DNA from 2 places in the Mesorhizobium sp. P2_E7 genome. Region 1 is predicted to be linked to the other one. Evidence: predicted binding sites of a transcription regulator. Region 1 holds the regulator's gene; the other holds the start of a gene.
The links. Region 1 encodes PhoB, which activates phosphate uptake and scavenging genes when phosphate is short. Its sites were predicted from a motif close to TGTCATNNANCTGTCAT; they were not measured.

Region 2: the regulator PhoB is predicted to act here: its motif matches at 4,637-4,653, upstream of phnF (phosphonate metabolism transcriptional regulator PhnF).

The regions. Positions count from the first base shown of each region.
Region 1 is NZ_JBFUER010000003.1:239,481-247,043, reverse strand. Features, by position in the region: gene pstC (phosphate ABC transporter permease subunit PstC) at 97-1,557, shown strand; gene pstA (phosphate ABC transporter permease PstA) at 1,554-2,870, shown strand; gene pstB (phosphate ABC transporter ATP-binding protein PstB) at 2,888-3,712, shown strand; gene phoU (phosphate signaling complex protein PhoU) at 3,754-4,458, shown strand; gene phoB (phosphate regulon transcriptional regulator PhoB) at 4,475-5,164, shown strand; gene AC1DYC_RS20245 (ROK family protein) at 5,195-6,430, opposite strand; gene xylF (D-xylose ABC transporter substrate-binding protein) at 6,699-7,563, shown strand, end outside.
Region 2 is NZ_JBFUER010000001.1:3,392,029-3,399,591, forward strand. Features, by position in the region: gene AC1DYC_RS16685 (sugar ABC transporter ATP-binding protein) at 1-1,546, shown strand, start outside; gene AC1DYC_RS16690 (ABC transporter permease) at 1,543-2,508, shown strand; gene AC1DYC_RS16695 (zinc-binding alcohol dehydrogenase family protein) at 2,577-3,596, shown strand; gene phnF (phosphonate metabolism transcriptional regulator PhnF) at 3,866-4,615, opposite strand; gene phnG (phosphonate C-P lyase system protein PhnG) at 4,736-5,197, shown strand; gene phnH (phosphonate C-P lyase system protein PhnH) at 5,197-5,808, shown strand; gene AC1DYC_RS16715 (carbon-phosphorus lyase complex subunit) at 5,810-6,922, shown strand; gene AC1DYC_RS16720 (hypothetical protein) at 6,925-7,101, opposite strand; gene AC1DYC_RS16725 (alpha-D-ribose 1-methylphosphonate 5-phosphate C-P-lyase PhnJ) at 7,167-7,563, shown strand, end outside.

The sequences.
Region 1 (7,563 bases):
TCAACTGACCGGATCAGGGCGCGGACCAAATCCGCGCCCTGATTTTGCCGCTTGCCGCAACGGCGGCGGCGATCTGAATTTTCCCTGGGGTGGGTGATGTCGTCCTTGCTCGTACTCGCCATAGTCATTGCCATCGGCGTGGTCGCCTTCGTGATCGGCCGCCAGCGCGCCGCGGCGCAGGATACCGGCAAGGTCAAGCCGCATTCGCGCGCCCACTACCACGGCTGGTGGGCCTTTCTGCTCGCCGTCCTGCCTGCCGTCCTGCTGCTCGCCGTCTGGGACATTGGCTCGTCCTTCTATCTCGACCGGCACATCCACGCCGCCTTGCCCGAACGCACTGTCGACTCCAAGGTCGCCAGCGAAGCGCTCGACGCCAGCCTGGTGAAGAGCCTCGCCAAGGGTTTGCGCCGGCTCGATGCCGCTACGCCGCTTCCCGCCACCTTCGCTGAATTGCAGCCGTTGCTCATCGCCAAGGGCGTGGCGCTGGCCACCGACACGCAGGACTACATGATTCCGATCGCCGTCGAGGCCAACAAGGTCCAGGACAGGCTCGGCCTGTTTGGCGCGGTGATCACACTTGCACTGTCGATCGCCGGCGCCTTCTATGCGCTGCGGCAGATCGCGCCGCGCGCCAGGGCGCGCAACAATGTCGAGAGGCTGATGCTGTGGGGGCTGCTTGCGGCCTCGACCATCGCCATCCTGACCACGGTCGGCATCGTGCTGTCGATGCTGTTCCAGACCATCACCTTCTTCGAAAGCGTGTCGCCGATGAGCTTCTTCTTCGGCACAGTGTGGGATCCGCGCTTCGCCGCCGCCGGTTCGGGCGGCAGCCAGGGCCAGTTCGGCCTGATCCCGCTTCTCGCCGGCACGCTCTACATTGCCGCCGTCGCGCTGCTGGTGGCCGTGCCGGTCGGGTTGATGTCGGCGGTCTACATGTCCGAATATGCCTCGCGCAGCGTGCGCTCGGTGGTCAAGCCGGCGCTGGAATTGCTGGCTGGCATCCCGACCATCGTCTACGGCATCTTCGCCGTGGTCACGCTCGGGCCATTCATGCGCGACCTGTCGGCGGCACTCACCGGCGGCTCGCCGTTCATCCAGGGCCAGAGCATCTTCACCGCTGGCCTGGTGATGGGCGTGATGCTGATCCCGGTCGTGTCGTCGCTGTCCGACGACATCATCACCGCGGTGCCTCGCGCCATGCGTGACGGCTCGCTCGGCCTGGGCGCCACGCGCTCGGAGACGATCAAGCGGGTGATCCTGCCGGCGGCACTGCCCGGCATCGTCGGTGCCATCCTGCTAACTGCGTCGCGCGCCATCGGCGAAACGATGATCGTCGTGCTGGCGGCCGGCGTCGCCGCCAATCTCACCGCCAATCCATTCGAGGCGATGACGACCATCACCGTCAAGATCGTCAACCAGCTGACCGGCGATCTCGAGTTCAACTCACCGCAGACGCTGGTCGCCTTCGCGCTCGGCCTGACGCTGTTCGCGCTGACGCTGGTGATGAACATTGTCGCCCTCTACATCGTGCGCAAGTACCGGGAGCAGTACGAATGACCGACATCCCCCTGGACACGATGGCGGGTGCTGTCGCGCGCCCGCGCCGCGACATCGGGCTGAAGGCGCGCTACGCCGCCGAACGCCGCTTCCGCATCTATGGTGTGATTGCGATCTCGGTCGGCCTGGCGTTCCTGGCCATCATGCTGATCACCATCGTCTCGAAAGGCTACACCGCCTTCTGGCAGACGACGGTGACGCTGCCGATAACCTTCGACGAGAAGGTGATCGATCCCTCCGGCAAGCGCGCCACCGATCCGAACGTGCTGATCAAGGCGAACTATCCCAAGCTCGCCGAAAACGCACTGGTCGCCAAACTCGGCATCGATCCCGCCAACAAGCCGATGATGCTGAAGCTCAAGGGCTTCCTGTCGGAGGGCGCCCGCGTCCAGCTGCGCGACATCGTCGCCGCCGATCCCTCGGTGATCGGCACGACGCGTGACGTCAACATCCTGGCCGCCGCCAATCTCGACTCCGCCTTCAAGGGCCAGATCGACCTCAGTGTCGATGAAGCCCGCCGCAAGGTGTCCAACCAGCAGATCGATTGGATGAACAAGCTCAAGGCCGATGGCGTGATGGCCGAGCATTTCAATACGGGCCTGTTCACCTATGGCGCCTCCAGCCGGCCTGAGACGTCGGGCATGGGCGTGGCGATCATCGGCTCGTTCTACATGATGGTGATCGTGCTGTTGCTGGCGCTGCCGATCGGCGTCGCCGCCTCGATCTATCTTGAGGAATTCGCCAAGAAGAACCGCTTCACCGACCTGATCGAAGTCAACATCAATAATCTGGCGGCGGTGCCGTCGATCGTCTTCGGCCTGCTCGGGCTTGCCGTGTTCATCAACTTCCTCGGCATGCCGCGCTCGGCCGCCTTCGTCGGCGGCCTGGTGCTGACATTGATGACGCTGCCGACCATCATCATTGCCACGCGCGCCGCCCTTGCGGCGGTGCCGCCGTCGATCCGCTCGGCAGCGCTTGGGCTTGGCGCCTCCAAGATGCAGATGGTGTTCCAGCACATCCTGCCGCTGGCCGCGCCCGGCATCCTGACCGGCACCATCATCGGCCTGGCGCGCGCGTTGGGTGAGACCGCACCACTGCTTCTGATCGGCATGGTCGCCTTTGTCGCCGACTATCCGAAGACACCTTTCGACCCGGCAACCGCGCTACCGGTGCAGATCTACATGTGGGCAAACGAGGCCGAACGCGCTTTTGTCGAGCGCATGTCCGGCGCCATCATCATCCTGCTGGTCTTCCTCATGGCCATGAACATCACCGCGATCGTGCTTCGGCGCCGGTTCGAGCGGCGCTGGTAGAAAAAAGGCAATTTGGTATGAACATCATGACCGAACAGTCCCTTGAAAACGCAGTGGGCGACAAAATGAACGCCAAGTCGAACGAAGTGATCAAGATGCGCGGCGACAAGGTCGGCGTGTTCTACGGCGAGAAGCAGGCGCTGTTCGACGTCAATCTCGACGTCCGCCAAAACCAGGTGACCGCGCTGATCGGCCCGTCCGGCTGCGGCAAGTCGACCTTCCTGCGCTGCCTCAACCGCATGAACGACACCATCGATTCAGCGCGGGTGACCGGCAAGATCACGCTCGATGAGGACGACATCTACGACAAGAACATCGACGTCGTCGAACTCAGGGCTCGCGTCGGCATGGTGTTCCAGAAGCCCAATCCGTTCCCGAAGTCGATCTACGAGAACGTCGCCTACGGCCCGCGCATCCATGGCCTGGCCAAGCGCAAGTCCGACATGGACCAGATCGTCGAGTCGAGCCTGAAGAAGGCGGCGATCTGGAACGAGGTCAAGGACCGCCTGCAGGAACCCGGCACTGGCCTGTCCGGCGGCCAGCAGCAGCGCCTGTGCATCGCGCGCGCCATCGCGGTCTCGCCGGAAGTGATCCTGATGGATGAGCCCTGCTCGGCGCTCGACCCGATCGCCACCGCCCGCGTCGAGGAGCTGATCGACGAACTGCGCCAGAACTACACTATCGTCATCGTCACCCACTCGATGCAGCAGGCAGCGCGCGTGTCGCAACGCACGGCGATGTTCCACCTCGGCTACCTGGTCGAGGAGGGCGCCACCGACAAGATGTTCACCAATCCCGACGACAAGCGCACCCAGGACTACATTACCGGCCGCTTCGGCTGAGCCGTCCAGCGGTTGAATTTTCAGGCACGAGGACCAGGATCATGGGTGAACATACCGTCGCCTCCTTCGATGAAGAGTTGGGCCAGATCAGCAAGCTGATCCGCGACATGGGCGATCTGGCCGGGTCGATGGTCAGCGGCTCGACCAAAGCGCTGCTCACGTCGGACAACGCGCTGGCGCAGCGTGTGGTTTCCGATGATGCCATCATGGACGCGCGCCAGCGTGAACTCGACGACCGCGCCATCACGCTCATCGCCAAGCGCCAGCCGATGGCCAACGATCTGCGCGCCGTGGTCGGTTCGATCCGCATGGCCGGCGACCTCGAGCGCATCGGCGATCTCGCCAAGAACATCGCCAAGCGCGTCGGCACTGTGGGCTTGAGCGTCACGCCGCGCGACCTCTCGCATTCCATCGATGCGATGGCACAACTGGTGCTGATCCAGGTGCAAGGGGTGGTCGAGGAATATGCCGCCGCCGATGCGGCCGCGCTGGCGAAGCTCAGGAATGAGGACGAGCGCATCGACGTCAAATACACGTCGGTGTTTCGTGAACTCTTGACCTACATGATGGAAGACCCGCGCAACATCACTGCCTGCACGCATCTTCTGTTCTGCGCCAAGAATCTGGAGCGCATCGGCGATCATGTCACCAACATCGCTGAAAATGCGTATTATGTGCTGACCGGCCAGCAATTGCCTGCCAATCGCCCGAAGCAGGACGAGACGGCGATGGCCACGTCGGCCTGACAAGGGTGAACTGCTGATGATTGCGCCACGCATCATGGTCGTGGAGGATGAGGAGCCGCTGGGCGTGCTCCTCCGCTACAACCTCGAATCCGAAGGCTACCAGGTCGAAGTGGTAACGCGCGGCGACGAGGCCGAAATCCGGCTGCAGGAAAATGTGCCCGACCTTCTGGTGCTCGACTGGATGGTGCCGGCGGTGTCCGGCATCGAGCTTTGCCGGCGGCTCAGGATGCGGCCCGAGACCGAGCGATTGCCGATCATCATGCTGACCGCGCGTGGCGAGGAGAGCGACCGCGTGCGCGGGCTTTCGACCGGCGCCGACGATTATCTGGTCAAGCCGTTCTCGACGCCGGAATTCATGGCGCGCGTGAAGGCGCTGCTGCGCCGCGCCAAGCCGGAAGTCCTGTCCAGCGTGCTCAAGGTCGGCGACATCGTGCTCGACCGTGAATCGCACCGAGTCTACCGCAAGAAGAGCGAGATCCGACTGGGGCCGACCGAGTTCCGCCTGCTCGAATTTATGATGCGCCACCCCGGCCGTGTGTTCTCACGCAGCCAGCTGCTCGACAATGTCTGGGGCGAGACGATCTACATCGACGAACGCACGGTCGACGTGCATGTCGGTCGCTTGCGCAAGGCGGTCAACAATGGCCGCATGCCGGACGTCATCCGCACCATCCGCGGCGCCGGCTACGCCATCCGCGAAGACTAGAGCCCGGCGCGCCGGGCCGTCGCCGGCCTCTCAGGCGACGTGCTTGCCGGTCTTCGCTTGAATGCCGGGCGCGAAAATCTCCTGGTCGACGAAGCTTAGCGCCCGCATGGCGCAGCCCTCGCGGATCAACGGCAGTTCGTTGGGCTCGGTGTCGAAGGAGATCGACTTCGAGTGCTGGCCGCCGGCGGTCTGGGCGATCGCCTCGCGCAATGCCGGCTCGATCAGGTCGAAGGCGGCGGCGCTGACACCGACCATGGCGACAGGGGCGGGGTCGATCAGCGCGAACAGGCTGCCAAGGCCGAAGCCGAGCGCCTCGCCCGCCTTGCGATAGGCTTCGCGCTCCGGGCCATCCGTCTCGCGGGCGCGTGCGGCCAGCGCCCGCATGTCGGCGTCGCCGACATCGACCGGTTCGGCATCCTCGCTCATCATCTTTGCGCTGCGCCAGATAGCGTAGTTGCCGGCATAGGCCTCGACGCAGCCGCGCCGCCCGCAACGGCACAGCGCGCCGCCGGGCCGGTGGATCATGTGGCCGAACTCGCCGCCGGACGAATGGGTGCCGGTGAACAGTTCGCCCTTCAGCACCAGCCCCATGCCGATGCCATGCGAGAGCAGGATGGCGATGAAATCGTCGCGATAGCGGTCAGGCTGGCGCCATTGCAGCGCCACCGCCATCATGTTGCAGTCGTTTTCCATGGTGGCCGGAATGCCGAATTCCGCTTCCAGTATGTCGGCGAAGGCAATGTCGGTCAGCGGTGTGATCGGCGACCACAGCATGGCGCGCGCATGCGAATCGGTGATGCCCTGAATGCCCATGGCAATGCGGGCGACGCTCTGGACGTCGAGGTCGGGATCCTCGAGCCGGCGTCTGACAATGGCAGTGCATTCGCCGATCAGTTCGTCGCGCGAAATGGTCAGCGTGTCGAGCCGGCGCTGTTCCTCGGCGACCACCTGGCCGGCATAGTCAATGACGGTGACGGAGAGGAAGTTCAGCGACAGCACCACGGTCATCACCGCCGCCGCTTCCGGGTTGAGGCCAAGGCCGACCTGCGGCCGGCCGCGTTTCAGCGCGCCGGTCTCGCCGGGCTTGCTTTCGGCCAGGATGCCTTCCGCAATCAAATCCGACGAGATCGCCGATATGGTCGAATGGCTGAGGCCGGTGGTCGCCGCGATCTCGGTCCGCGACGGTTGGCCGGCACGGCGCACGGCCGAAATCACCATCGCACGGTTGCGACGGCGCAAATCGTCGTGGCGGATTCCAACCGACATTTTTGTTTCCTCCCGGTCCTCCTCGCGCCTCATGATAATGAAGGCGGTCAGGGGCGCTACGCAAATATTGGCAGAAGCCGGCGGCGCTGTCATTGTTTATTGCGAGTCTCGAAAAAATTCGCGGAGGCCATCAGATTCCATCAGAATCGATGTTGACAGCGCCTCGCCGTTGGACCAGTATTTTTTCGAGGCTCGAAAAAATAGAGCCTCTGTGTGCCGGCCTTCGGGCCAGTTTTGTCGCGCCGCGCGCGGCGCAGGGAGGATTAACATGAACAGATTTGCAGCCGCCATGCTGGCGGGTGTCGCCATGTCGCTGACGCTGGTGTCGGTCGCGCAGGCGAAGGACAAGGTCATCGGCGTGTCGTGGTCGAACTTCCAGGAAGAGCGCTGGAAGACCGACGAAGCGGCGATGAAGGCGGCGATCGAGGCTGCCGGCGACAAGTATATTTCCGCCGACGCGCAGTCCAATCCCGGCAAGCAGCTGACTGACGTCGAAAGCCTGATCTCGCAGGGCGCCAATTCGCTGATCATCCTGGCGCAGGATGCCTCCGCCATTGGCCCGGCGGTGCAGAAGGCGCTGGACGAAGGCATTCCGGTGGTCGGCTATGACCGCCTGATCGAGAACAAGGACGTCTTCTACCTGACCTTCGACAACAAGGAAGTCGGCCGCATGCAGGCTCGTGAAGTGTTCAAGGCCAAGCCGGAAGGCAACTATGTCTTCATCAAGGGCTCGGGCTCCGATCCGAATGCGGATTTCCTGTTCGCGGGCTCGATGGAAGTGCTCAAGGAAGCCATTGACTCGGGAAAGATCAAGAATGTCGGCGAAGCCTATACGGACGGCTGGCTGCCGGCCAACGCGCAGAAGAACATGGAACAGTTCCTGACCGCCAACGACAACAAGGTCGATGCCGTGGTCGCGGCCAATGACGGCACCGCCGGCGGCGTTGTCGCCGCGCTGACGGCGCAGGGCCTTGCCGGAACGGTTCCCGTCTCGGGCCAGGACGGCGACCATGCCGCTCTGAACCGCATCGCGCTCGGGACCCAGACCGTATCGGTGTGGAAAGACGCGCGCGAGCTCGGCAAGAACGCCGCCGAGATCGCCTCGCAGCTCGCCGACGGCAAGAAGACGAGCG
Region 2 (7,563 bases), on a different contig from region 1:
GACGGCGCAGGAACTGCATCCGCACCCAACGCTGGCACCCGGCAGGACGATCCTCGAACTGCATGGGTTGGAAAAGCGCTATCCCGGCACGCATGCCTTGAAGCCTGTGCATCTTGCGTTCAAGGCGGGCGAGATCCACGCCATCGTCGGCGAAAACGGCGCCGGCAAATCCACCCTCATCAAGCTTCTGACTGGCGTCATGCCGCGCACCTCCGGCGACGTCATCTGGGAAGGCAAACCGGCGGCACTCGCCACCCCGCACGAGGCGATGGCGCTCGGCATCAATGCCGTGCACCAGGAAGTGGTGCTCTGCCGCCATCTCACCGTCGCCGCCAACATGTTCCTCGGCGAGGAGAATTCGCGCTTCGGCATCCTGCAGCAGCGCGCCATGGTCAGGGAAGCGCAGAAGATCATCGACGGTCTCGGCTTCGACCTGCCGGCGCATGTCACGCTCGGCGACCTCACCATCGGCCAGCAGCAATTGATCGCCGCAGCGCGGGCCACCGTGCGCGGCACCAAATTCCTGATCTTCGACGAACCGACCGCCTACCTCACCCGCAAGGAAGCCGACCAGTTGTTCACGCTGATCCGCCGGCTGAAGGGCGAAGGCGTCACCATCATCTACATCAGCCATCGCATGGAAGAAGTCTTCGAGCTCGCCGACCGCGTCTCGGTGCTGCGCGACGGCACGCTCGTCGGCACCCGCAACATTGCCGAGACCAACGACGCCGAACTGGTCAAGCTGATGATCAACCGCTCGATCGAGCAGGTCTATCACAAGGAGCATTTCACGCCGGGTGCGACCATCGTCGAAACGAAGAACCTCTCCGGCAAAGGTTTCGAGAACGTTTCGATGAGTGTCCGCGCGGGCGAGATCGTCGGCCTCTACGGCCTGATCGGCGCCGGCCGCAGCGAGTTCGTCACCACGCTCTATGGCCGCCACAAGAAGTCGGCCGGCCAGATCCTGTGGCAAGGCAAGCCGGTGCTGATCAACTCCGAACACGACGCGATCAAACTTGGCATGGCGCTGGCGCCGGAAAGCCGCCGCGACCAGGGCCTGTGCCTGAACCTGCCGGTCGGCCTCAACCTCAATCTGCCGATCTACAAGCGCATCTCCAGCAACATGCTGATCTCCGGCGCAAAGGAGAAGGCCGAGGCCGACCGCCAGATCGCCGACCTCAGGATCAAGACGCCGACGCGCGGCGCGCTCGCCTCCAGCCTGTCCGGCGGCAACCAGCAGAAGATCGTCATCGGCAAATGGCTGGCGCATGGCGCCAAGCTGTTCATCTTCGATGAGCCGACGGTCGGCGTCGATGTCGGTACCAAGGCCGAGATCTACCGCCTGTTCGGCGCGCTTCTGTCGAAGGGCGCCGGCATCATCCTGATCTCGTCCTACCTTCCGGAAGTCTACGAACTGGCCGACACGCTGCACGTCTTCCGGCGCGGCAAGCTGGTTGCCACGCATGGCTTCCGCACCGCCGATCACGAAGAGATTCTCACACAGGCGCTCGCCGAGAAACAAGAAAAGCTGGGAGGACAGACATGAGCACCGAAGCGGTTCCTGCCGAAAGACCGAAACGCAATTACAACGCCCTGTTCGGGCTGACGCTGCTGGCGCTGCTGGTTCTGTTGTGGGTCATCCTGTCGCTGGCGACGCAGAGCTTCGCCTCGGGCAACAACATCTCGAACCTTTTGCGCCAGGGCTCGATGATCGCCATCCTCGCGGTCGGCCAGACCTTCGTCATCATCACCGGCGGCATCGACCTGTCGGTCGGCGCCGTGGTCGGGTTCGCCACCGTCATCGCCGCCATGCTGATCAATGCCGGCGTGCCGGTCTTTATCGCCATCCTGCTGACGCTGCTCGTCGGCGTTGCCATCGGCCTGTTCCACGGCTTCGGCATCGTCAAGATGGGCCTGCCGCCCTTCATCATCACGCTGGCGACGTTGACCTCGTTGCGCGGCATCGGCCTGCTGATGACCAATGGCAACTCGATCTCGATCAACAACGACGCCTTCCAGGAGTTTTCGCGCAACTCCTTCATCGGTGTCCCCAACCTGTTCTGGATGGTGATCCTGGTCGGCATACCGGCCTACATCTTCCTGCATCACAGCCGCTGGGGCCGCTATCTCTTCTCGGTCGGCTCCAATGCCGAGGCTTCGCGTCTGTCCGGCGTCAATGTCCAGCGCACCATCTACATGGCCTACACCCTGTCTGGCCTGTGCGCCGCCTTCGTCGGCGTGCTCTTGGCCTCGCGCATCGGCATCGGCAATCCGACGCAGGCCGAAGGCTGGGAGCTGCAGGCGATCGCCTCTTCGGTCATTGGCGGCACCTCGCTGTTCGGCGCCGTCGGCTCGGTGCACGGCCCGCTGCTCGGCGCCTTCATCCTCGCCACCATCAACAACGGCGCCAATCTCCTGAACGTCAACGCCTTCTGGCAGCGCATCATCACCGGCGTGCTGATTATCGTCATCGTCTACTTCGACGGCTTGCGCCGCCGCGGCAAATAATCCTCCCTGACTGTCTTCGCCGGTCCGCTCGACGGACCGGCGCCTTTTTTGAAAACTGGTATTGCTGAATGAAAGCCGTCATCTGCCGCTCGCCTGGCGACCTTGTCCTGGAAGACCGCGCCGCACCCGGCGCACCGCCTGCCGGCTGGGCCTTGGTCGCCGTCAGCCATGTCGGCATCTGCGGCACCGACTATCATATCTTCGAAGGCAAGCACCCGTTCCTCGCCTACCCCCGCATCATGGGCCATGAGGTGTCGGGGACTGTCGTCGAGACCGGCGAAGGCGTCGACCTCTCCGTCGGCGAGCCCGTCATCATCAACCCCTATCTCGCTTGCGGCAAATGCATCGCCTGCCGGCAGGGCAAGCCGAATTGCTGTGTGCGGATCGAAGTGCTCGGCGTCCATCGCGACGGCGCCATGGCCGAGCAGATCCTGGTGCCGGCCGAAAATCTTTACCCGGCAAACGGCCTGTCGCTGGCCGACGCCGCGGCTGTCGAATTCCTCGCTATCGGCGCCCATGCCGTGCGCCGCGCCCGCGCTGAACCAGGCGCCCGCACGCTGGTCATCGGCGCCGGGCCGATCGGCCTTGGCGCCGCCCTGTTTGCCCGCATCGCCGGGCTCGATGTCAGCCTGCTCGACATGAGTTCGGAGCGGCTCGACTTTGCCAAAAGCGAACTCGGCTTCGCTACGCTAGACGGCTCGCAAAAAGCGGCAGCCGAGCTGGTGCGCGATGCTACCGGCGGCGAAGGTTTTGATGTCGTCTTCGATGCCACCGGCAACACCCAATCGGTGCAATCTGCCTTCGCCCATGTCGCGCATGGCGGCACGCTGGTGCTGGTCAGCGTCGTCAAGGACGACATCGTCTTTTCCGATCCGGAATTCCACAAGCGCGAGATGACCCTGGTCGGCAGCCGCAACGCACTCAAGGCCGACTTCGACCACGTCGCCGCCTCCATCCGCAACGGCGCCGTGCCATTGGCCAAGCTCGTCACCCACCGCACCACGCTCGCCGCCACGCCGCACGATCTCGCCCGCTGGGCGCACGAGAAATCCGGCCTGATCAAGGCGGTCATCGAGGTTGGGTCATAACCCGGCCCGAACTGAAGACGGCCCGCCCAGGTCGACCCCCACTCCGGTCTGCTTCGCAGACCACCTCTCCCCCGATCGACGGGGGAGAGGAATGGCGCGAGCTTAGCAAGGCGGGCTCCCTTCCTCTCCCTCCGGAGGGGGGAGAGGTGGCTCGGCGAAGCCGAGACGGAGTGGGGGAAGGCGGTCCTCAAACGTCAAGCCGCTGAAAAACGAGCGCGACCAAACTTGGTCTGACATCAGTATGATGTCTCGTATAAGGCCGTCACTCCCTACAGCGCCGACAGTTTAAGCTCCACCCGCTCCGCCGGAAACCGCGTTTCTGAAAACTGGATCGGTCGGCCATCCGGCGTGACGTTGACGGCAACCGCGACCAGCACGATGGCCCCCGGCTGCAGGTTGAGGTCGGCAAGGTCAGCGGCATCGGCATGGCGTGCCGACAGCACCGTGGATTGCCTGAGATAATCTTCCACGCCGAAGCGCCGGAGCGAGGCGGTGATCGAACCGGTCTCCGCCATCACCGCATCGATGCCGGCGAAACGCTTGGCCTCGTACCAGCTGGCAGCGCGCGACACCGGCCGTCCATCGGCTTCGCCGCGCGTCTCCAGCCGGATCGCCTCAGTGCCCCTGGCAAGGTCGAGGCCCTCGGCGACACGCTGGCTGGCCGGCTCGACCGCTGATGTAAGCAGCACGATATGCCGTTCCGACGTCTGCCCTTGCAGGCCCGTCGAAAACCGCGTGCGGGCGCCGATCGGGTAGGACAGCCGCTTGCGCGACAAGACGAAGGTGCCGCGTCCCTGTTCGGCCCGCAGCACGCCGTCCTGTACCAGCGCCGATATGGCGCTGCGCACCGTGTGGCGGTTGACGCCGTAGCGCTCAGCCAGCGCCACTTCCGGCGGCAACGCGGCATTCTCGGCAAAATCGCCGGCGGCGATCGAATGCAGGATCTGGTCGGCGATCTGCCGCCACAAGGAGACGCCGCTGCGCCGTTCAATGCGGCTCGCCATCTTTTGCCCGGCCATTTTTGCCCCCGATCACACCCATGTCATCCACCCGTCATGGACACGGGTTAGATAATAGGTATTATTTGTATAGTTGTCTATATCACTAGACAAATTTTACACATTCAGGGAGTTAGTCGCATGCGAGGACAGGAAGCCCGCGACCAGGCCGAGCGCAAAGCCGTCATGGCGACGCTGGCGCAGGCGAGCGGCGACGACATCGCCCGGCTCTGGAACGAGGCCGGCCTGACCTCCGAGGCCGAGCTTTTGCGCGGGCCGGAAACCGGCCTGGTGACCATACGCGGCCGTATCGGCGGCGGCGGCGCCCCCTTCAATGTCGGCGAAGCCACGGTCACCCGCGCCACCGTGCGGCTGCCCTCCGGACAGGTCGGCCACAGCTACATGCTCGGCCGCGACAGGAAGAAGGCGAGGCTGGCGGCCATCGCCGACGCGCTCTGGCAGGACCCCGCGCAGCGCCAGTCGGTCGAGACCGCGCTGGTCGCGCCATTGCGCGCAGCCCAAGGCGAAGCGCGCGAAAAGCGCCGCGCCGAGACGGCGGCAACGAAAGTGGATTTCTTCACCATGGTGCGCGGAGAAGACTGATGGACATCGCAGCCCAATCGATCGACGGCGGTTTCGCCGATCCGGTGTTCAACGCCCAGACCGTCTTCCGCGCCGTCATGGACGCCATGGCACGACCGGGCAGCGTGCAGCCTTTGCCGGCCTTCGCCCGCCCGCCGGCGCCACTGTCGGCCACCGCAGGCGCCATCGCGCTTTCGCTCTGCGATCACGACACCCCGCTCTGGCTCGACCCTGCTTTGCAGACGTCGGCCGCGGTGAAAGCCTGGCTCGGCTTCCACGCCGGCACGCCGCTCGCCAACACACCGGCCGACGCGCATTTCGCCTTGATCGCCAACCCGGCGGAGATGGCGGCCCTCGACGGCTTTTCGCAGGGCACACAGGATTATCCCGACCGTTCGACGACACTGATCCTGCAGGTGAGCGATCTGACCTCCGGCGCGCCGCTGCTGCTTGAAGGCCCCGGGATCGAAACCAGCGCGACCATCGCGCCGGCGCAGATGCCGCGTCATTTCGTCGAACAATGGAAGCAGAACAGTCAGCGCTTTCCGCGCGGCATCGACATCATCCTGGCGGCCCCCGGCGGCATCGCCTGCCTGCCGCGCACGACGCGCATCAAGACGATGGAGGCGTAAAATGTACGTCGCGGTAAAAGGCGGCGAGGCCGCAATTGCCAATGCCCACAGCCTGCTTGCCGACCGCCGGCGCGGCGACCGTTCGGTGCCGGCCCTGCGTCTCGACCAGATCGTCGAGCAGCTGGCGCTCGGCGTCGACCGGGTGATGAGCGAAGGCTCGCTCTATGACCGCGAACTGGCAGCGCTCGCCATCGTCCAGGCGCGCGGCGACATGATCGAGGCGATCTTCCTGGTGCGCGCCTACCGCACCACGCTGCCGCGCTTCGGCTACAGCAATCCGATCGACACCGGCGCCATGCTGGTAGAGCGGCGCGTGTCGGCCACCTACAAGGATTTACCCGGCGGCCAGCTGCTTGGGCCCACTTTCGACTACACCCATCGGCTGCTCGACCCGGAGCTTGCCGCCGGCGCCGATGTCGCCGAACCGCTGCAACGGGCCGGCGAGGCGGAGGCGATGCCGCGCGTCTCGGCGATCCTCGCCCGCGAAGGCCTGATCGAGCCGGATGGCGAGATGCCGCAGGACCATGTCCCCGGCGACATCACACGCGAACCGCTGGAATTTCCGATGGCGCGCGACATCCGCCTGCAGGCGCTGTCACGCGGCGACGAAGGGTTTCTGCTGGCGCTCGGCTACTCCACCCAGCGCGGCTATGCCCGCAACCACCCCTTTGTCGGCGAGGTCCGCATCGGCGAGGTCGAGCTGGAACTCGACGTGCCGGAACTGCCCTTCGCGGTGCCGCTCGGCAAGGTCCGCGTCACCGAGTGCCAGATGGTCAACCAGTTCAAGGGCTCGGCCAAGGCACCGCCGCAATTCACCCGCGGCTATGGCCTCGTCTTCGGCCAGAGCGAGCGCAAGGCGATGGCCATGGCGCTGTGCGACCGGGCGCTGCGCGCAACGGAACTCGGCGAAGATGTCGTCGCTGCCGCGCAGGACGAGGAGTTCGTCATTTCACACTCGGACAATGTCCAGGCGACCGGCTTCGTCGAGCATCTGAAGCTGCCGCACTATGTCGACTTCCAGGCCGAACTCGACCTCGTGCGCCGCATGCGCGCCGAGTACGAGGCACGTGAAAACCCTGCAAAGATGGAAGAAAAGCGGGAGGCCGCAGAGTGATGCTAATGGCCTCCGCCATCAATCATGCCGCCGCCGTAACCACCACTGGCGCCGCCAACGGTCTCGCCCTGCGCGCCATCTTTCGGTGCGGGCAGGACCATGCGCCGAAGGATGAAGGCGACCACGCCGACGAACGCAAGCAGCAGGATTCCGAGATGTATCCAACCGGTTTGGGTCATCCGATTTCGCCCCTGTTTGCGCATTCTGGACGCCAATTCGATAGCACAATGTGGATGTGATCGCCATGACCGACATCGCCACCTACAACTTCGCCTATCTCGACGAGCAGACCAAAAGGATGATCCGTCGGGCGATCCTCAAGGGCATCGCCATTCCCGGCTATCAGGTGCCGTTCGCCTCGCGCGAAATGCCGATGCCTTATGGCTGGGGCACCGGCGGTGTGCAGGTGACCGCCTCGATCATCGGTCCGGATGATGTGCTGAAGGTCATCGACCAGGGCGCCGACGACACCACCAATGCGGTCTCGATCCGTGCCTTCTTCAAGAAGGTCGCCAATGTCGCTGTCACCACCGATACCGCCAGCGCCACGATCATCCAGACCCGCCACCGCATCCCCGAACATCCTCTCAGCGCCGGCCAGGTTCTGGTCTATCAGGTGCCGATCCCCGAGCCGCTGCGCT